3 regions of the Shinella zoogloeoides genome follow, and region 2 is predicted to be linked to each of the others. Evidence: riboswitches for the same ligand, from Rfam matches in the RefSeq annotation. Region 2 holds a riboswitch; each other region holds the start of a gene.

Region 1 (7,089 bases), 380 kb from region 2:
GACACGCGGCATGGCGGAATCGACCCTTCTTTTCGCCCCGCACTACAATTCCTATCGCCGCCTTCGCCCCGATACGCACGCGCCGACCTCGATTTCCTGGGGCTACGAGAACCGCACCGCCGCCATCCGCATTCCCGGCGGCAACCACAAGGCACGACGCATCGAGCATCGCGTTGCCGGCGCCGACGCCAATCCGTACCTCGTCATGGCCGGCATCCTGGGCGCCGCCCTCGTCGGCATCCGCAACAAGTGGGAGCCGCCGGCGCCGGTCTCGGGCCGCGCCTACCTCTCGCAACTGCCGCGCATCCCCTCGGAATGGGGCTCGGCCGTCACCGCCTTCGAGAACGGCTCGATCGTCTCGGAAATCTTCGATGCGGATCTCCGCTCCATGCTGATCGCCTGCAAGCGGCAGGAAATCGCCGGTTTCGCCGAACAGGTGACCGACTTCGAGTTCAGCGCCTACCTGGAAATCGTCTGATGGCCAACAACCAGTCCTATGCCGGCAACGGCGCCTATCCCGACAGCTACTACGCCGCCTCCCGCAACATCATCCGCACGCCGAAGGTGCTGGAAGGCGCGGTCACGGCCGATATCGCCGTGCTCGGCGCCGGCTATTCGGGCCTTTCGACCGCCATCCACCTTGCCGAGAAGGGCTACAAGGTGGTGATGGTCGAAGGCGCCGGCATCGGCTGGGGCGCGTCCGGTCGCAACGGTGGCCAGGTCGTCAACGGCCTCAATGCCAGCCTCGACACGATCAAGCGCCGCTACGGCGATCAGGCCGGCGCTTTCGTCGGCGGCCTCGTGCAGGAAGGCGGCAAGATCATCCGCCGCCTCGTCTCCCAGTACCAGATCGACTGCGACCTGAAGGACGGCAACATCTACGCCGCCTATACGCCGGCCCACATGAAGGAGCTGGAGCACAAGAAGGCGCTGTGGAAGAGCTACGGTATGGACGACCACCAGATGCTGGACAAGGCGGCGATCCAGAAGCTGGTGAAGACCGACGCCTATATCGGCGGCATGCTGGACACGACCGGCGGCCACATGCACCCGCTCAACCTTACCCTCGGCGAGGCCAAAGCGCTGGAATCGCTCGGCGGCGTGATCTACGAGCAGTCGCCCGTCCTCCGCGTCGAGCACGAGGCGGAAAAGCCCGTCATCCATACGGCGAAGGGCAGCGTGACCGCGAACACCGCCGTGCTCTGCGGCAATGCCTATCTCGGCCATGTCGTGCCGAAGCTCGTCTCGCGCGTCATGCCCGTCTCGACCCAGATGGTGGCCACCGAGCCGCTCGGCGAGCGCGCCGATGCGCTCATCCCGAGCGACATGTGCGTGGAGGACGTGCGCTACATCCTCGACTATTTCCGCCTGTCGGCCGACAAGCGCATGATCTTCGGCGGCGGCACCGTCTATGGCGGCACCGACCCGGCGGATGTCAGGGCAAAGATCCGCCCGAACCTCGAAAAGGTCTTCCCGTCGCTGAAGGGCGTGAAGATCGACTATGCCTGGAGCGGCAATTTCGCGCTTTCCTTCTCGCGCGTGCCGCAGATGGGCAAGATCGGCAGGAACACCTATTTCGCCCACGGCTACAGCGGCCACGGCGTCACCGGCTCGCATCTCTTCGGCAAGATCCTGAGCGAGGCGATCCACGGCGACCTGTCGCGCTTCAGCCAGTTCGAGAAGCTGCCCTGGATCCCCTTCCCGGGCGGGCGCATGTTCCGCGCGCAATACTCCACCATCGGTTCCTGGTGGTACCAGTTCAAGGACGCCTTCGGCCTCTGAGACCGGCCGGACCGTCGCACACCAAAAAGCCCGGATGTGAAGAACATCCGGGCTTTTTCGGGTCGGTCATTCAATGCTTAGCGGCAGACCTTGATGCGCTTGACGAAGACATTGCCGTAATAGTCGTAGGACTTGATCTTCTTGACGAAGCAGTGCGGCTGGTAGCCGTAGCTGTAGTAACCGGCCTGCGAGGGGGCGGCGAAGGAAACGGCGGCGACGATGGCGACGGTGGCGGAAACGATGAACTTGCGCATGGGGTCTCTCCTGATCTCTTGAAGGACGAGCCTCTCTCGTCCGGTGATCAGAAGGTCTCACATCGCCCGTCTGCCCGCTGTCTCGCGGGGAACAGCCCCTTGCGCGCCGCGCAAAGCGGCATTATGCCTTGTCCTGCTCTAACGGGGTGCTCCGCGGGTTCCGATCCGCAGGCTGAGAGGCTTTTCTGCCAACCCGAAGAACCTGATCCGGTTAGCACCGGCGGAGGGATTAGACGGCACATTCCAGCGCCCTATTCCCGTTTGTGACCAGACAAGGAGGCGCTGATGCGCACGGCATTTCTTTCTTCCATCGCGGCGCTCGCCGTATCCTTCGCCCTTCCCGCCCTCGCGCAGGAAAAGACGCTGACCGTCTACACCTATGAAAGCTTCGTCGCCGAATGGGGCCCGGGGCCGAAGGTCAAGGAAGAATTCGAGAAGACCTGCGGCTGCAAGGTCGAATGGGTCGGCGTCGCCGACGGCGTCGAGCTTCTGACGCGCCTCAAGCTCGAAGGCGAAGGCACCAAGGCCGACCTGGTGCTCGGCCTCGACACCAACCTCATCACCGAAGCCAAGGCGACCGGCCTCTTCGAGCCCCACGGCCTCTCGCCGGAAGGCCTGACGGTGCCGGGCGGTTTTTCCGACGACACGTTCCTGCCCTATGACTACGGCCATTTCGCCGTCGTCTATGACAGCGAGACGCTGAAGACCCCACCGGCGAGCCTCAAGGAACTGGTCGAGGGCGATGCATCCCAGAAGATCGTCATCGAGGACCCGCGCACCTCGACGCCGGGCCTCGGCCTGCTGCTCTGGGTCAAGTCGGTCTATGGCGACAAGTCCGCGGAAGCATGGGAAAAGCTCAAGGATCGCGTACTGACCGTCACCCCCGGCTGGTCGGAAGCCTACGGCCTCTTCACCAAGGGTGAGGCGCCGATGGTGCTCTCCTACACCACCTCGCCGGCCTATCACGTCATCGCGGAGAAATCCGAGCGCTACAAGGCGGCGGCCTTCTCCGAGGGACACTATATCCAGATCGAGGTCGCCGGCCTGACGCGCACCTCCGACGACAAGGATCTCGCCCGCCAGTTCCTCACCTTCATGACGGGGCCGGATTTCCAGTCGATCATCCCGGAAACCAACTGGATGATGCCGGCCGCCAAGACCCGCGATCCGTTGCCCGCCGCCTTCGGCGCGCTGGTGAAGCCGGAAAAGACCTTCCTGATGTCGTCGGACGAGGTCGCGGCGAACCGCAAGGCCTGGATCGACGAATGGCTCGGCGCGATGAGCGCCAAGTAACAGGGCAGGCAAGGTGATCTTCGCCCGCGCCGAACGACGGACGCTGCGCATCGCCGGGGGCCTTGCCCTCGGCGGCGTGCTCGCCTTCGTCGGCGCGGCGACCATCGTCCTGCTCGGCCATGCGGGCGGCGGCAGCGGCGCACCGCTGTTCGACACCTATATCGGGCGCGTCGCGCAATTCACGCTGATGCAGGCGGCACTTTCGACGCTCCTCTCCATCGTGCTTGCCATTCCCGTCGCGCGGGCACTCGCCCGCCAGCGCAGCTTCCGGGGCCGCGTCTGGATCATCCGGCTTTCCGTCGTGCCGCTCGGCCTGCCGGCGCTGGTGGCGGCGCTCGGCGTCATCGAGATCTGGGGGCGGCAGGGCGTCGTCAACGATCTCCTGCGCCTCGCCGGACTGCAGAATCCGGTCAGCGTCTATGGTCTCGCCGGCATCCTGATCGCCCACGTCTTCTTCAACCTGCCGCTCGCCGCGCGCTTCCTGCTCGCCGCGCTCGACCGCATCCCGCCGGAATACTGGCTCTCCTCCGCCAATCTCGGCATGCGGAGCGGGGCGGTCTTCCGGCTCATCGAGTGGCCGGTCATCCGCCGCGTCCTGCCCGGCATCGCCGGCCTCGTCTTCATGCTCTGCGTGACGAGCTTCACCATCGCCCTGACGCTCGGCGGCGGGCCGGCGGCAAGCACCATCGAGGTCGCCATCTACCAGGCGCTGCGCTTCGATTTCGATCCCGCGCGCGCCGTGCTGCTCGCCTTCCTGCAGATCGCCGTCACGGCGATCCTGCTCTGGCTGATCTCGCTGCTTGCCCATCCGCCGGAAGAGGGCATGACGGCCGGCCGTGCCATCCGCCGCTTCGACGGCCGCCGCCACCGCCTTGCCGACGGGCTCGTCCTCGTCGCCTTCACCCTGTTCACCGCCGCGCCGCTCGCCGCGACCCTCGCCTCGGGCCTTGCCGCCGATTTCGGCCGGCTGGCGCTCGACCCGCTGCTGCACCGGGCGCTTCTCACCAGCCTAGCCATTTCACTTGCCTCGGCGGGACTCAGCCTCGCCATCGCGCTGCCGGTCGTGCTGGTGCCACGGGTTGCCGAGGCGGGCGCTGCCGGCCTTGCGACCCGGCTGATGGGCCGTGCGCTGCCGGCGGTCGGCTCGCTGATCCTGCTGGTACCGCCTGTCGTCGTGGCGACCGGCTGGTTCCTGATGCTGCGCATCTTCGGCGAGACGGGCCGGTTCGCGCCTGCCGTCGTCACCGTGCTCAACGCGCTGATGGCGCTGCCCTTCGTCGTGCGCGTGCTGGAGCCCGCCTACCGCACCCACCTTTCCCGCACCGCGCGCCTCGCGCTTAGCCTCGGCGTCACCGGCTGGCAGCGCTTTTCCTGGATCGACTGGCCGGCGCTGAAAAAGCCTTTCCTCACCGCCTTCGCCTTCGCCATGGCGCTGTCGCTCGGCGATCTCGGCGCCGTCGCCATCTTCGGCGCGGAAGGCTTCGTCACCCTGCCCTGGCTGCTGTTTTCCCGCATGGCGAGCTACCGGACCGCGGATGCCGCCGGCATCGCGCTGATCCTCGGCGTGCTATGCCTGCTGCTCACGCTGCCGTCGACGACGTCGGAGCGCCCAACCGAAAGACCCGGCTCCGATGCCTGACATTGCCGTTCGCCTTGCCGACGTCACCGTGCGCTTTTCGCAAAAGCAGCTTTCCTTCGACTGTGCCATCCCGACCGGCGCGGCCGTCGCCGTCGCCGGCCCCTCGGGCGCGGGCAAGTCCACGCTCTTCAACGTCATCACCGGTTTCGAGAAGCCGGCAAGCGGCAGCGTCACCCTGCTCGGGCAGGACATGGCCGGTCGCGATCCGGCGGAACGGCCGGTCTCGATCGTCTTCCAGGACAACAACCTTTTCGCCCACCTTTCCATCGCCGACAATGTCGGCCTCGGCATCGATCCCGGGCTGAAGCTCGATTCCGCCGCGCGTCAGAGCGTTTTCGCCGCGCTGGCGCGGGTCGGCCTCGGCGGCTACGAGCGGCGCCTGCCGGGCTCGCTTTCCGGCGGCGAGCGGCAGCGGGTGGCGCTCGCCCGCGCGCTGGTGCGCCGCCGGCCGATCCTGCTTCTGGACGAGCCCTTCGCCGCGCTCGATCCGGCCATGCGGGCGGAAATGGCAAGCCTGTTGCACGAGCTTCACGCCGAGACGAAAAGCACCATGCTCTTCATCACCCACCAGCCGGAAGATATCCGGCGGCTTGCCGAGCGGGTACTGTTCCTCGAGGCCGGCGCGATCGTCGCCGACGATCCGATAGCGGCTTTCCTGGCGCGCCGGGATCCACCGGCCGTTGCAAAATTCCTCGGCCATACCGCGCCTTAGCCGAAGACGGGGCGGTTTGGCCGGCCGCCGCGCCACAATTTGGACGCCCCCCTGTGTCACCGGAGCCACATGGGAGCCGTTTGTCGAATCGGGAGTTGCCGGCCGGGTATGGCGCGTCTATCTCATCGGTTCGAGAACCCGGTCAGGGCTATGGGCAAGAGAGATGGCGAAAGAAACGCAGGTAGCTGCAACAGTATCCGGACGTGGGGTCTTGAGGCCCGTCGCGGCCTTGATGCTTGCCGGCACGCTGCTGGCCGGCTGCCAGTCGATCATCGAGCAGACCTATGAGCCGACGATCTCGCCCTCGTCCAATCCGCAGATCGTCGACGAGGTGCAGAAGAACGACCCGCGCGCCCAGATGGGCGCCCGCGAGCATCCGCGCATCGTGGCGAGCTACGGCGGCGAATACAAGGACGCCAAGACCGAACGGCTCGTCGCGCGCATCACCGGCGCGCTGACGGCGGTGTCGGAAAACCCGAACCAGTCCTACCGCATCACCATCCTCAATTCGCCCGCCATCAACGCCTTCGCGCTGCCGGGCGGCTATCTCTACGTCACGCGCGGCCTGCTGGCGCTTGCCAACGACGCCTCGGAAGTCGCGGCCGTGCTGTCGCACGAAATGGCGCACGTCACCGCCAACCACGGCATCGAGCGGCAGAAGAAGGAAGAGGCGGAAGTCATCGCGAGCCGCGTGGTGGCCGAAGTGCTTTCCAGCAACATCGCCGGCAAGCAGGCGCTGGCGCGCGGCAAGCTGCGCCTCGCCGCCTTCTCGCGCAACCAGGAACTCCAGGCCGACGTTATCGGCGTGCGCATGCTGGGCGAAGCGGGCTACGACCCCTACGCCGCCGCGCGCTTCCTGGATTCCATGGCCGCCTACGCCCGCTTCACCGCGGTCGATCCCGATTCCGACCAGAGCCTGGACTTCCTGTCGAGCCATCCGAACGCGCCGCAGCGCGTGGAACTGGCGCGCCTGCATGCCCGCGCCTTCGGCGCGGAGGGCACGATCGGGGAAAGCGGCCGCGACTACTATCTTGCCGGCATCGACGGCCTGCTCTACGGCGACGCGCCGGAAGAGGGCTATGTGCGCGGCCAGACCTTCCTGCACGGCAAGCTCGGCATCCGCTTCGACGTACCGGCCGGCTTCCAGATCGACAACAAGGCCGAGGCGGTGCTGGCGACGGGCCCCGGCGATGTGGCGATCCGCTTCGACGGCGTTGCCGACAGCCGCGGCCAGGACCTCGTCAACTACATTTCGAGCGGCTGGGTGACGGGTCTGCGGCCCGAGACGATCCGGCCGGTCACGATCAACGGCCTGCCCGCGGCAACCGCCAAGGCCGCCGCCGACCGTTGGGAATTCGACGTCACGGTCGTGCGCATCGACAACCAGATTTACCGCTTCCTGACGGCCG
Region 2 (7,089 bases):
GCATCTGCGGCCCGGACGAGACCTGGAGCTGGATCGAGGCGCTTCTGCCCCGGTTCGGCATCACGCGGCTTTCCCGCCTGACGGGACTGGACCGTGTCGGCATCCCGGTCTGGAATGCCGTCAGTCCCAACGCCCGTTCCATCGTCATCAACCAGGGCAAGGGCATCGCCGATATCGATGCGAAAGTCTCCGCGGCGATGGAGGCGCTTGAGCGGGCGATCGCGGGCGAACCGCTCGTGCCTGTTCGGCGTGCATCGCGGCGCGGCTTCGCCGCGGCGGGAGAGACGTGCCTGCCGCTCGATATCTTCATCGCGTCCGGGCAACCCTTCATCGCCGAGGACGAACCGTTCGACTGGCTGGCCGGGCGGGAGCTCGCGACGGGCGAGAAGGTCTGGGTTCCGCACGGCGCCATGCTGCTCGACCGCACCGATCCCGCGCCGCGTTTCTGGCAATCATCCGACGGCCTCGCATCGGGAAATTCCGAAGCCGAGGCGATCCTGCATGGGCTTCTGGAACGCATCGAGCGGGATGCCGACTGCCTCTGGCGCCTGTTGCCGCGCGAAAGGCGGCTTGCGACAGCGGTCGATGCCGCGGCCTTTGCCGATCCCGTCATCCAGACCCTAGCCGGCCGCTTCACCGCAGCGGGGCTGGACCTGCGGCTCTTCGACATTACCAGCGACCTTGCCGTTCCCACCTATGCGGCGGTGCTCGGCGATACCGGCCTGCTCACGAAAAAACGGCCGCTCTTCCACGATGCGACCATCGGCTACGGCGCCCATCCCGTCGCCGAGCGCGCCGTCATCCGGGCGCTCACCGAAGTCGCCCAGTCGCGCCTGACCTATATCAGCGGCGCCCGCGACGATCTCTTTGCCGAAACCTTCACCCGGCCGCTCGCCGCCGAAACGCTCGCCCTCTTCGAATCCCGCCACCGCACGCCGACCTTCTATGCAGCCCCCTCGGGCGATGCTGCGGCGCTGCTCGCCTGGTGCCTGGAGACGCTGGCGGCCTCCGGCATAAAACCAATCGTGGCGGTGCCGCTCGGCGATGCATCGCTCCCCATCTCGGTCGTCAAGCTCGTCGTGCCGGCGCTCGAAAACCCGGAGGGCGCGCGCCGCCATGCCGTCGGCCCCCGCGCCCTTTCCCGCATGATATTCAAAACAACATGAAAATCCTCTTTGCCGGCCCCAGCCTGCCCGATGCGGCGAACCTCTGCGGCGAGGCGATCACGCTCCGCCCGCCGGCCTCCCATGGCGACGTGCTGGCGGCTGTGCGGGCGGGCGCAACGGCAATCGGCCTTATCGACGGCAATTTCGAGCATGTGGCCCCTGTTTGGCACAAGGAGATCCTCCATGCGCTGGATTGCGGGGTGGCGGTCTTCGGCGCCGCCAGCATGGGCGCGCTTCGCGCCGTCGAATGCGACAGCTTCGGCATGGTGGGCATCGGCCGCATCTACGAGGACTATGCAAGCGGCCACCGCGTCGACGATGCGGACGTCGCCCTGCTGCACGGACCGGCCGAACTCGGCTACCCCGCGCTCTCGCTTCCCCTCGTCAATATCGACGCGACGCTGGACCGGCTGGAGGCCTCGCAGGCCATTGATAAGTCTTACATATCAAGATTTCGTGATGGCGCGCGCAGCCTCTTTTACAAGGATCGCACATGGTCCTCGGTGCTCGAAAGAGCCGGCATCGAGAAAGATCACAATGCGCTTCTGCAACTTCTCCATGCAACAACCGTGAACCAGAAGCGCGAGGATGCTCTCGCATTGGTGTCCGTGCTGGCGGATTTTCAGCCGCAAAGCCCTGTAAAGCGCGGAAACTGGGCATTTCGCGCGACATCCCAGTGGCGAATCGCCGCCGATCAACCGGAAACCTAGAAAAACGTGCAATTTCCCATTCCGCGTGTGTCACGCCCAAGTCACGCGCAAAGCCCGAGAGTCACGCCTATACTTCAACCGGGGTATGAATCTGAGCACCGCTCTGGGGGCGTGAGACATGAACATCGATAGCATTGAGACTGAAGACCGGGGAACCGAACTGATGGCGCTCGCGCGCTTTGTCGCCTTCGCGCTGGAATCGGCCAAGACGCTGGAGGTGGAAGTTGCCGAATTCTGCCTCGACAAGGCGCTCCGGGCCGTACTGGACCAGATCGACGAACCGTCCCGCATGGCGCTGACGACAAGCGACATCATGCTCATCAACCGCTCGGCTCTCTGCTGAGCAAAAGTATGCGACCGGCGATCCGGTCGAAACCCAGCCGCCGTTTTCCTCCACGGCGCTGATTTCGCCGGCGGCCCAGAACCTGCGGACCGCCGGCGATCTTTCCCGCCACCGATTTCCGAAAAAAAGCGAGAGCGGTCTTTTCCAGATTGCCGGCACCGTTTACCGGAAGGGCAGGACATCATCCCGATGCCCGCGCGGAGAACGGTATGGAAGAGCGTGCATTCGCCGATGGGCGCGGCATCGGCGAAGATGCCGACGTCGCAGGGAAGCGATGAGCGCGCTTGCCGCCTATTGCGGCCTCTTCCTCGCAGCCTTTGCCGCCGCGACCATCGTGCCCGCCCAGTCGGAAGCCGTTCTCGCCGGGCTGCTGGCAACGCGGAACTACGCGCCGGCCATTCTCATCCTCGTCGCCGGTATCGGCAATGTGCTCGGTTCGGTCGTCAACTGGCTGCTCGGCCGCGGCGTGGAACGCTTCCGCGAAGCGCGCTGGTTTCCGGTAAGCGCCAAAAACCTGGAGCGCGCCGGGAACTGGTATCGCAGATATGGCTGGTGGAGCCTGCTCCTGAGCTGGCTGCCGATCGTCGGCGACCCGCTGACGGTGGCGGCCGGCATCATGCGCGAGCCGTTCGGCCGTTTCCTCGTCGTCGTTTCCATCGCCAAGTTCGGCCGCTATATCGTGCTCGCCGCTCTCGTTCTCAACTGGCTCTGAAATTTTTTCCGCCGGCGATGGAATGGACACCACCTGGCTCTCGTATATTGGGGCATGAACGGAAAGACACCCGGCTTCAACGTGATCGGACAGCTTGCAGCGCTTCGGCGCTATGCGCTGTCGCTCGTGCGCAATCCGGACGAGGCCGAGGATCTGGTGCATGATGCGCTGGTGAAGGCCTATGAGCGGCAGTCCACTTTCCGCACCGGCGCTAGCGTGCGCAACTGGCTGATGTCCATCCTGCACAATGCGCATATCGACCGGCTGCGCCAGCGCCGCTCGCAGGAGCGCCGCCACGATGCCGCGGCGGAAGTCGCGGAGACGTCCGTGCCGGCGAACCAGGACCATTCGGTGCGCCTGACACAATTGCGCAACGCCTTCTTCGCCCTGCCGGAAGAGCAGCGCGAGGCGCTGCATCTCGTCGCGATCGAGGAGCTTTCCTACCAGGAGGCGGCCGAGACGCTCGGCATTCCCGTCGGCACGCTGATGTCGCGCGTGGCGCGCGCCCGCCAGCGGCTGCGCGCTTTCGAACAGAGCGGCACGGCCGCACCTGTCACCCATCTCAGAATCGTCGGAGGCACTGGCGATGACAAGCAATGACCCGATCCTCGAATCCGATCTCAATGCCTATGTCGACGACCAGCTCGCCGTCGGCCGGCGCATCGAGGTCGAGGCCTATCTTTCGGAGCGGCCGGACGTTGCCGCGCAGATGATGAGGGATCTGCGCGTGCGCGACGAGCTGCGCCTGGCGCTCGCCGACCACCGCACGGTGGCGCGGGAAGCGACGCGCGACGCCGCGCGCCTGCTCGAGCGCTCCCTTTCGCACCGGCGTGTCTTTTCCGCCTTCCGCCGCGCCGCCGCCATCGCGCTCTTCGTCGCCGCGGGTTGGACGGCCCACGCCGTTCTCGGTCCCTTCGGCGCGACCGAGGTCGTCGCCTCAACCCCGCCGCCCGCCTTCGTGGAAGAGGCGGTGCGCGCGCACAAGACCACGCTGCTGCGCGACACGATGGCATCGCAGCCGGAAATCGAGACCTTCGATCCGGCGGAAATCCGCTCGGCGACGGCCATCGTGCTGCCGGAGCTGCCGAAGGGCTGGGGCGTGGTCGATACGCAGGTCTTCCCGTCCGCCTATGGCCCGAGCGTCGAACTGGTGCTGGAGCCGAAGAAGGACGAGCGCCTGTCGCTCTTTGCCGTGCGTCCCGGCTCCTTTGCCGTGCAGCACGTCCTGCTTTTCCACGCCGACAATGCCCGTGCCGCCTACTGGCAGATCGGCGATGTCGCCTATGCGCTGGTATCGGAAAGCCGCAAGGCCGACGACCTGGCGCAAACCGCGCGGGACCTCTCGCGCACGCTCTACTGATCAACCGTTTCCAGACCGAAGGAGATTTTCGATGGAACCCGTACAACAGCGATTTGGCTACGGCGCGCAGGCGCAGTCGGCCGCCCTCTTCGACGAGGGCCTGCGCCAGCACATGCTGCGCGTCTACAACTATATGGGCGCAGGCCTCGTCATCACCGGCCTCGTCGCCTTCATCGTCGGCTCGACGCCGGCGCTCTACGTGCCGATCTTCTCCTCCCCGCTGAAGTGGGTGGTGATGCTGGCGCCGCTCGCCTTCGTCTTCTTCTTCTCGTTCAAGATCCAGACGATGTCGGCCAGCACCGCGCAGATGACCTTCTGGGCCTTCTGCGCCGTCATGGGCCTGTCGCTCGCTTCCGTGTTCCTCGTCTTCACCGGCACGAGCATCGCCCGCACCTTCTTCATCGCCGCCTCCATGTTCGGCGCGACGAGCCTCTACGGCTATGTGACGAAGCGTGACCTCGCCAAGGTCGGCTCGTTCCTGATCATGGGCCTCATCGGCGTCATCATCGCCTCGATCGTCAACATCTTCCTCGGTTCGAGCGCGCTGCAATTCGCGATTTCCGTGATCGGCATCGTCGTGTTCGTCGGCCTCACCGCCTGGGACACGCAGAACATCAAGCAGCAATATGCCGAGAACATCGACCAGGAATCGCAGCAGAAGATGGCCGTGTTCGGTGCGCTCTCGCTGTACCTGAACTTCGTCAACATCTTCCAGCTGCTGCTGAATTTCACCGGCGAGCGCGAATAGTCCTAGCGTTGATGGCATCCGGAACGGCGGGGCAAAACCCCGCCGTTTCTTTTTGTGCCTCGCACAAAGTAAGTAAGAATACACTTACGTATCTGACCCCGGTTGACAAATCGACCTACAGCGTCTTTGCTTGGACCATTCACCAGGGGGGTCCCGACAAGGGGCTGAGATACTGCTGGCTTTCGCAGCGCAGTGACCCGTTGAACCTGATCCAGTTCATACTGGCGTAGGGACGGTGCAAGCGCTGTTTGGCCCGCAATCCGGCACCCGGATTCCGTCCCGGCGTCTTTCCATCATTCCGGCTCTAGGACTGGGTCTCCAACTGCAAACTTGGAGCCTCACGATGAATATTGCCGCCCAGAAACTCACCCCCACCGTCACCACGGGCGCCCTGCCCGCCTCGCGGAAGATCCATGTTCCCGGCGAGCTGCACCCGGACATCCGCGTGCCGATGCGCGAGATTTCCCTGCACCCGACCTCCGGCGAACCGCCGGTCGTGGTCTACGACGCCTCCGGCCCCTATACCGACCCGGCCCATGTCGTGTCGATCGACGGCGGCCTGCCGCGGCTGCGCGAACGCTGGGTCGCGGCCCGCGGCGACACCGAGGAATACGAGGGCCGACACATCCGGCCGGAAGACAACGGCTTTGCCAGCGGCGAACGGCTGACGCCGGAATTCCCCGTCCTCGCCCGCCCGCGCCGGGCGACTGGCGGCAAGGCGGCAACCCAGCTCGCCTATGCCCGCGCCGGCATCGTCACGCCGGAAATGGAATTCATCGCCATCCGCGAAAACCTCGGCCGCAAGGCCGTGAAGGAAGCCCTTGCCCGCGACGGCGAGAGCTTCGGCGCTCATATCCCGGATTTCGTGACGCCGGACTTCGTCCGCCAGGAAGTCGCCAGTGGCCGCGCGGTCATCCCCGCCAACATCAACCACCTGGAAGCCGAGCCGATGATCATCGGCCGCAATTTCCTCGTGAAGATCAACGCCAATATCGGCAATTCCGCCGTCACCTCCTCCATGGCCGAGGAGGTGGAGAAGATGGTCTGGGCGATCCGCTGGGGCGCCGATACGGTCATGGACCTGTCGACGGGCCGCAACATCCACAATATCCGCGAATGGATCATCCGCAATTCGCCGGTGCCGATCGGCACCGTGCCGCTCTACCAGGCGCTGGAGAAGGTGAACGGCATGGCGGAGGACCTGACCTGGGAGGTTTACCGCGACACGCTGATCGAGCAGGCCGAGCAGGGGGTCGACTATTTCACCATCCATGCCGGCGTGCGGCTGCATTACATCCCGCTCACCGTCAATCGCGTCACCGGCATCGTCTCGCGCGGCGGTTCGATCATGGCCAAGTGGTGTCTGCATCACCACCGCGAAAGCTTTCTCTACGAGCATTTCGAGGAGATCTGCGACATTGCCCGCGCCTATGACGTCACCTTCTCGCTCGGCGACGGCCTGCGCCCAGGATCGATCGCCGATGCCAACGACGCTGCGCAATTCGCCGAACTCGAAACGCTTGGCGAACTGACGCAGATCGCCTGGAGGAAGGATTGCCAGGTCATGATCGAGGGCCCCGGCCATGTGCCGATGCACAAGATCAAGGAGAACATGGACAAGCAGCTCGAAGTCTGCGGCGAGGCGCCCTTCTACACGCTCGGCCCGCTGACGACGGACATCGCCCCCGGCTACGACCACATCACCTCGGGCATCGGCGCGGCGATGATCGGCTGGTTCGGCACGGCCATGCTCTGCTACGTCACGCCGAAGGAGCATCTCGGCCTGCCCGACCGCAACGACGTGAAGGTCGGCGTCATCACCTACAAGATCGCCGCGCATGCCGCCGACCTCGCCAAGGGGCATCCGGCCGCGAAGACCCGCGACGACGCGCTGTCGCGCGCCCGTTTCGAGTTCCGCTGGGAGGACCAGTTCAACCTCTCGCTCGACCCCGAGACCGCCCGCGCCTTCCACGACGAGACGCTGCCGAAGGAGGCGCACAAGGTGGCGCATTTCTGCTCCATGTGCGGCCCGAAATTCTGCTCCATGCGC
Region 3 (7,089 bases), 920 kb from region 2:
CCTTGCCGCATCACCCATCGGCCGCGTCCGCGACCGGCTCGACGGCGATCCAGCCTCGGCCGTGACGCTGGAGGACCTTGCCGCAGAAAGCGGGCTCGGCCGTTTCCGGCTGGTGCGCGATTTCGCCCGCATCACCGGTCTGACGCCGCATGCCTACCTGCTCCAGCGCCGGACGGAGCTGGCACGCCGGCTGATCGCCGCCGGCAGGCCGCTTGCGGAAGCCGCCGTCGAGGCGGGTTTTGCCGATCAGAGCCACATGACGCGCAATTTCACGCGGCGCTACGGCTATACGCCCGGCGCCTACCTCGCCGCCCGCGCCTGAACTCCCGCAATTTCGTTCAAGACCACGCGCGTCCTTCCGGTGTTCCCTGCCCTTCCGAAGTCACAGGGAAACCGCCATGACCACCGAATTCCTCATCACCTCGCTCGTCGTCATCCTCCTGCCCGGCACGGGCGTGATCTACACGCTGGCGCTCGGCATCAGCGGCGGTTTTCGCGCGGGCCTCTTCGCCGCCTTCGGCTGCACGCTCGGCATCGTCCCGCATATCCTCGCTAGCGTCGTCGGCCTTGCCGCCGTGCTGCATGCGAGCGCCCTTGCCTTCGAGGTGCTGCGATATATCGGCGTCACCTACCTTCTCTTCATCGCCTGGAGCCTTGTGCGGGACAGCAGCACGCTTGATCTCGGGCCGCAACAGGCGCCGGCGGAGAAGGCATTCCGCATCGTGCGCAAGGGCATCCTCACCAATGTCTTCAACCCGAAGCTCTCGCTGTTCTTTCTCGCCTTCCTGCCGCAGTTCATCCCGGCGCAGGCGTCAAACGCCACTCAGCAGATGCTTGTCCTCGGTGGCGTCTTCATGCTGCTCACCTTTCTCGTCTTCGCCGTCTATGCCGCGCTCGCGGCCGGTCTGCGCCAACAGGTGCTGAGCCGGCCAAAAATCATGGTGTGGACGCAGCGCGGCTTCGCCGCCGCCCTCGGCCTGATGGGTCTCAGGCTTGCGCTGGCGGATCGCTGACGATCAGGCCCAGAGCGCGTGGAAGTGATGGAGCGGCCCATGGCCGGCGCCGACGGTGAGCGTATCCGACGCGCGCACGGCGCCGGCGATGAAGCTCTTTGCCTCGGCGACGGCATCGGCAAGCCGCCGCCCCTTGCCGAGTTCGGCGGCGATCGCGCTCGACAGCGAGCAGCCGGTGCCGTGGGTGTTGCGCGTCAAGACGCGCACGCCCTCAAACCAGCGCACCCCATCCGCCGTCGCCAACACATCAGGGCTTTCACCGCCGGCCAGGTGCCCGCCCTTCAGCAGCACCGCCTTCGGGCCGAGCGACAGCAGCCGCTTCGCCTGATCCTCCATGCCCTGCCTGTCGCCGGCCTCCCGCTCGCCCAGCAGGGCGGCCGCTTCCGGCAGGTTCGGCGTCAGCACCGCCGCGAGCGGCAGCAGGCGGCGGGTGAGCGCGGCCACGGCTTCCTGTGCCAGCAGCGAGGCGCCGCCCTTGGCCACCATGACCGGATCGAGCACCACCGGCGCGCCGCGATGATTTTGCAGGGCATCCGCCACGGCCTCGGCGATTTCCGCCGAGGCGATCATGCCGATCTTCACCGCATCGACCCTGATATCGCCGAACACATCGGCGATCTGCGCGGCGACGAAGGCCGGCGGCACGAGATGCACGCCGGATACGCCTTGCGTGTTCTGCGCCGTCAGCGCGGTCAGAACCGCCATGCCGTAGGTACCGCGCGCGGCGAAGGTCTTGAGATCGGCCTGGATGCCCGCGCCGCCCGAGGGATCGGAGCCCGCGATGGAAAGGATGTTTGCGATTGTCTCGGCCATTTCGCCCCCCTGCGGGCGGAAGCGGTCTCCGGACAGCGGCGATGCGGCCCGATCGACTCCCTCCGCCGGCATGATCCGGTTCAGGTTCAAAGGGTGCTTCTCAGCCCGCCGTTCGGCGGACGCCCCTGTCTCGGAGAGGTTTTCGCAAATGATGAGACACATGTCACCTTGAAAGTGACAGGTGTCCGTTAAGCCTTGGTGACGTGGTATTCCTTGATGGCGACCATCTTGATGGCCGAATAGCGCTCCGCCTCGTATCGCAGCGAGAAGGCGTCCTGCGCCAGGAATACCGGATCGCCATCGAGGTCGCGGGCGATGTCGCCGCGGCGCTGGGTGACGAACTTGTCGAGTTCGGCCGGGCTGTCCGACGAAATCCAGCGGCAGACGGAGAAGCGCGACATTTCGAAGGAGACCGGCAGGCCGTATTCCGCCGAAAGCCGCTCCTTCAGCACGTCGAGCTGCAGCGCGCCGACGACGCCGACGATGGCCGGGGAACCGTCTTCCGGCGAGAAGAGCTGCACGACGCCCTCCTCGGCCATCTGCTGGAGCGCCTCCTTCAGCTTCTTGGCCTTCATCGCGTCTTCCAGCCGCACGCGGCGCAGGATTTCCGGCGCGAAGTTTGGCACGCCCTCGAAGACCAGCGCTTCGCCTTCCGTCAGCGTATCGCCGATCCTGAGCGTGCCGTGGTTGGGGATGCCCACCACGTCGCCGGCATAGGCCGTATCGGCAAGCTGGCGCTGCGAGGCGAAGAAGAACTGCGGCGCCGACAGGCCGATCTGCTTGCCCGTGCGGGCAAGGCGCACCTTCATGCCGCGCTCCAGCATGCCGGAGCAGACGCGGGCGAAGGCGATGCGGTCGCGGTGATTGGGATCCATGTTCGCCTGGATCTTGAAGACGAAGGCCGTCATCCTGTCTTCCGACGCATGCACCTTGCGCACATCCGCCACCTGGTCGCGCGGCGGCGGCGCGAAGGCGCCGAGCGCGTTGATGAGGTCGCGCACCCCGAAATTCCGCAGCGCCGAACCGAAGAAGACCGGCGTCAGATGGCCTTCGAGGAACGCCTCGCGGTCGAACGGGCGGCAGGCCTCGCGGGCAAGCTCCAGCTCCTCGATGAAGGCGGCGCGCTCGTTTTCCGGCAGGTTGCCGGCGACCACTGCCGCATCCTCGATCTTCGTCGGCTGTACCTGGGTGTCCGATCCGCGGAAGGTGCGGTCGGCGAGGTGATAGGAACCGCAGAACGTCTTCGAGCGGCCGACGGGCCAGGTGACCGGCGCGGTATCGAGCGCCAGCTTCTCTTCCACCTCGTCGAGGATCTCGAACGGATCGCGGCTCTCGCGGTCCATCTTGTTGACGAAGGTGATAATCGGGATATCGCGCAGGCGGCAGACCTCGAACAGCTTCAGCGTGCGCGGCTCGATACCCTTGGCGGCGTCGATGACCATGACGGCCGCATCCACCGCCGTCAGCGTGCGGTAGGTGTCATCCGCGAAGTCCTCGTGGCCGGGCGTATCGAGGATGTTGAAGACGTTGCCGTCATATTCGAAGGTCATCACCGAGGTGACGACCGAGATGCCGCGCTCGCGCTCGATCTTCATCCAGTCCGAGCGGGTCTGGATGCGGTCCTTCTTCGCCTTGACTTCGCCGGCGAGCTGGATGGCACCGCCGAAAAGCAGCAGCTTTTCGGTCAGCGTGGTTTTACCGGCGTCCGGGTGCGCGATGATCGCGAAGGTGCGGCGGCGGGAGACCGCCTCGGCAAGGGTTTCGGCCATTTTCTGCAATATCCTGTGAGTTGCCGCGGTCTTTACAGTCTCCGCCGGGAAGATGCAATTGACGGGGTGGCACTGCCGCCGGCTTATGGGCGCATGAACGCGCACGCCCCTTCCCAGCCCACGCTCTCTCTCCTCCGCCTGCCACATGGTGAGGGCATCGAGCTTCCCGCCTACGAGACATCAGGCGCCGCCGGCATGGACCTGCGCGCCGCCGTCGAGGCCGACGCCCCGCTGACGCTCGCCCCCGGAAAGCGGGCGCTGGTGCCGACCGGCCTCGTCTTCGAAATCCCGCATGGCTACGAGGGCCAGATCCGCCCGCGCTCCGGTCTCGCCTTCAAGCACGGCATCACCTGCCTCAACACGCCCGGCACCGTCGACAGCGACTATCGCGGCGAGGTGAAGGTGCTGCTTGCCAATCTCGGCGACGAGCCCTTCGTCATCGAGCGCGGCATGCGTATCGCCCAGATGGTGATCGCGCCCGTCACGCAGGTTGCCGTGCGCGAGGCGACCCAGGCCAGCGAAACCGCCCGCGGCGCCGGCGGCTTCGGCTCCACCGGCGTGCGCTGAACCATGTCCGACCGCACCGGGCTGACCTTCCGCTCCAACTATTTCGGCGATCCCACGGCATGGCGCGCGCTCGCCGGCCTTATGCAGGACGTCTTCGGCATCGACGTGACGGTGCTGGACCGGCTCGGCGGGCCGGACCCGAGCAGCGTCGCCTTCGGCTGGTTCGATACGGCGGGCGCCTGCATCGCCAACTTCACCGCCTTTTCGCTGCCGCTCATGGTGGAAGGCCGTGTCGTGCGCGCGGCGGGCCTGCAATCGGGCGCGGTGCGGCCGGATCATCGCGGCCGGGGCCTTTATGGCGACGTCGTGCAGGCAGCGCTGGCGCATTGCGATGCGGACGGCTTCGAGGCCGTTGCGCTGCTGACCGATACGCCTGCGCTCTACCGCCGCCATGGTTTCGAACCCGTGGAGCAGCACCGTTTCGCCGGCCCGGCGCCTGCAGGTGGAACGGCGCGTCCCGTGCGCCGCCTCGAGATCGGAAATGCGGCGGACATGGCGCTGCTCGGCAGGCTGCTCGATGACCGCGAGCCGGTATCCAGTCGGTTTGCACCGTTGCGGCAGAAGGAAATGTTCCTCTTCAACGCGAGCCTGATGCCGGACCTGCGGCTCGACCTGATGGACGAGAACATCGTTCTTGCCTGGCAGGAGGGCGAGGATGGCGGCTTCGAGCTGCTGGATATTGTCGGCGCGCGCATTCCGGCGCTCGCGGACATTCTGGCGAGCCTCCGGATCGCGCCGTCACGGGCCGTCGTGCATTTCGCGCCCGATCGCCTGTCGTGGGAGGGCGAGGCTCTGCCCGATACAGGCGACATGACACTGATGCTGCGCACGCGAAACGGATTGCGGCCCAAGGGGCCTTTCGCCCTGCCGCCCATGGCGGAATTCTGATCCGCCGCCACGGATGGACGCTCTTGCCGGGGGCCATCGGCAGGCGTAGCCTGCCTCACCTTCCGGGAGCTCCCATGACCTTTGCCGTCCTTCTCGCCTATGCCGGCGCCCTGTTCATCGCCGCCATCATTCCCGGTCCCGGCGTGACCGCGATCGTCGCCCGTGCGCTCGGCTCCGGCTTCCGGCCGACCTTCTTCATGGGGCTCGGCCTCATCCTCGGCGACATGGTCTACCTGACGGCGGTCATTCTCGGCCTCGCCTTCATCGCGCAGACCTTCACCACAACCTTCATGCTGATCAAGTTCGCCGGCGCGCTCTATCTCGTCTACATAGCCTGGAAGCTCTGGACGACGGGCCTTCTGCCGCAGACCATCGAGGCACGGCGCTCGACCAGCATGACCGCCTCCTTCCTCTCCGGCCTGTTCGTGACGCTCGGCAACCCGAAGACCATGCTCTTCTACGTCGCGCTCGTGCCGACACTGATCGACCTCGACACGATCGGCCTCAGGGACTATGGCCTATTGCTGGGCGCGACCTTCGTGGTGCTTCTCGCCGTGCTCGTTCCCTATATGGCGCTCGCCTCGCGTGCCCGGCTTCTCCTCAGGCAGCCGAAGGCGCTGCAGCGCCTGAACCGCATTGCCGCGGGCATCCTTGCCGGCACCGCCGCCTATATCGCGACCCGCGCCGCATGAGGGACGATCCGGCTTTTGCCGGAGTGCAAGCCGATTATTCCGCTTTCGGCGTTTTTGCCGCGAAATCCGGACTCGTCTAAGGCGGAATTCCCTCCTACATTCTCCCTCAACGAGAACCGAGGAGCACCCGATGACCGACACACGCAAACCCGGCCGCGGCCGTATCTATGCCTCCATCACCGAGACCATCGGCGATACGCCGATCGTGCGGCTCGACAAGTTCGCGAAGGAAAAGGGCGTCAACGCCACCCTCCTCGCCAAGCTCGAATTCTTCAATCCGATCGCGTCCGTCAAGGACCGCATCGGCGTGGCGATGATCGAGGCGCTGGAAGCGCAGGGCAAGATCACGCCCGGCAAGTCGACGCTCGTCGAGCCGACCTCGGGCAATACCGGCATCGCGCTCGCCTTCGCCGCCGCCGCCAAGGGTTATCGCCTCATCCTGACCATGCCGGAGACCATGTCGATCGAACGGCGCAAGATGCTGGCCCTGCTCGGTGCCGAACTGGTGCTGACCGAGGGACCGAAGGGCATGAAGGGCGCGATCGCCAAGGCGGAGGAACTTGCGGCCACGATCGAGGGCGCCGTCATTCCCCAGCAGTTTGAAAATCCCGCCAATCCGGACATCCACCGCAGGACGACGGCGGAGGAAATCTGGAACGACACGGACGGCGCGGTCGACATCCTCGTCTCCGGCATCGGCACGGGCGGCACGATCACCGGCGCCGGCCAGGTGCTGAAGGCCAAAAAGCCCGGCGTGAAGGTCGTCGCGGTCGAACCAACCGACAGTCCGGTGCTTTCCGGCGGCAATCCCGGCCCGCACAAGATCCAGGGCATCGGCGCCGGCTTTGCCCCGGCCGTGCTCGACACGGCGATCTACGACGAGGTCGTGACCGTCTCCAATGACGAGGCCTTCGAGAATGCCCGCCTCGTCGCCCGCCTCGAAGGCGTGCCGGTCGGCATTTCCTCCGGCGCAGCGCTGGCCGCCGCCGCCAAGGTGGGCAGCCGCCCGGAAAACGCCGGCAAGACCATCGTCGTCATCATCCCCTCCTTCGCCGAGCGCTATCTTTCCACAGCGCTTTTCGAAGGCCTCGGGGGCTGACGTCAAACCGCCCGTCGTGCCGCACTCGCGACGGGCTACCCCTTCGCCCGCCCAGCAGCCTGAAACATGCTCCACCATCTCTCCCTCGGCGTCTCCAACCTGGAGCGCGCGGCAACGTTCTACGACGCGGTGCTGGCCCCGCTCGGTCATGTCCGCGTCTGGTCGGATATTCGTCCCGGCGAGCCGGACCAGGCCGTCGGCTACGGGCCGCCTGATGGCGGCGACAAGCTGGCCCTCAAGCAACAGGG

Evidence for each region. A riboswitch is a leader RNA that binds a small molecule or an ion and turns the genes downstream of it on or off. The one in region 2 is predicted to bind thiamine pyrophosphate.
Region 1: it holds a riboswitch for thiamine pyrophosphate, as region 2 does, so the genes downstream of both, thiB (thiamine ABC transporter substrate binding subunit) here and thiC (phosphomethylpyrimidine synthase ThiC) in region 2, are expected to answer to the same signal.
Region 3: it holds a riboswitch for thiamine pyrophosphate, as region 2 does, so the genes downstream of both, thiD (bifunctional hydroxymethylpyrimidine kinase/phosphomethylpyrimidine kinase) here and thiC (phosphomethylpyrimidine synthase ThiC) in region 2, are expected to answer to the same signal.

The regions. Positions count from the first base shown of each region.
Region 1 is NZ_CP132311.1:3,402,031-3,409,119, forward strand. It holds gene Q9316_RS17770 (glutamine synthetase family protein) at 1-478, shown strand, start outside; gene Q9316_RS17775 (NAD(P)/FAD-dependent oxidoreductase) at 478-1,782, shown strand; gene Q9316_RS17780 (hypothetical protein) at 1,860-2,036, opposite strand; TPP riboswitch at 2,169-2,282, shown strand; gene thiB (thiamine ABC transporter substrate binding subunit) at 2,322-3,329, shown strand; gene thiP (thiamine/thiamine pyrophosphate ABC transporter permease) at 3,346-4,968, shown strand; gene thiQ (thiamine ABC transporter ATP-binding protein) at 4,961-5,680, shown strand; gene Q9316_RS17800 (M48 family metalloprotease) at 5,913-7,089, shown strand, end outside.
Region 2 is NZ_CP132311.1:3,025,851-3,032,939, forward strand. It holds gene Q9316_RS15860 (YcaO-like family protein) at 1-1,166, shown strand, start outside; gene Q9316_RS15865 (TfuA-like protein) at 1,163-1,876, shown strand; gene Q9316_RS15870 (hypothetical protein) at 1,995-2,219, shown strand; gene Q9316_RS15875 (YqaA family protein) at 2,494-2,931, shown strand; gene Q9316_RS15880 (sigma-70 family RNA polymerase sigma factor) at 2,986-3,531, shown strand; gene Q9316_RS15885 (anti-sigma factor family protein) at 3,518-4,291, shown strand; gene Q9316_RS15890 (Bax inhibitor-1/YccA family protein) at 4,323-5,039, shown strand; TPP riboswitch at 5,174-5,290, shown strand; gene thiC (phosphomethylpyrimidine synthase ThiC) at 5,383-7,089, shown strand, end outside.
Region 3 is NZ_CP132311.1:3,947,643-3,954,731, reverse strand. It holds gene Q9316_RS20415 (AraC family transcriptional regulator) at 1-322, shown strand, start outside; gene Q9316_RS20410 (LysE family translocator) at 399-1,013, shown strand; gene thiD (bifunctional hydroxymethylpyrimidine kinase/phosphomethylpyrimidine kinase) at 1,017-1,826, opposite strand; TPP riboswitch at 1,867-1,963, opposite strand; gene Q9316_RS20400 (peptide chain release factor 3) at 2,015-3,595, opposite strand; gene dut (dUTP diphosphatase) at 3,689-4,162, shown strand; gene Q9316_RS20390 (GNAT family N-acetyltransferase) at 4,166-5,050, shown strand; gene Q9316_RS20385 (LysE family translocator) at 5,125-5,742, shown strand; gene cysK (cysteine synthase A) at 5,873-6,841, shown strand; gene Q9316_RS20375 (VOC family protein) at 6,908-7,089, shown strand, end outside.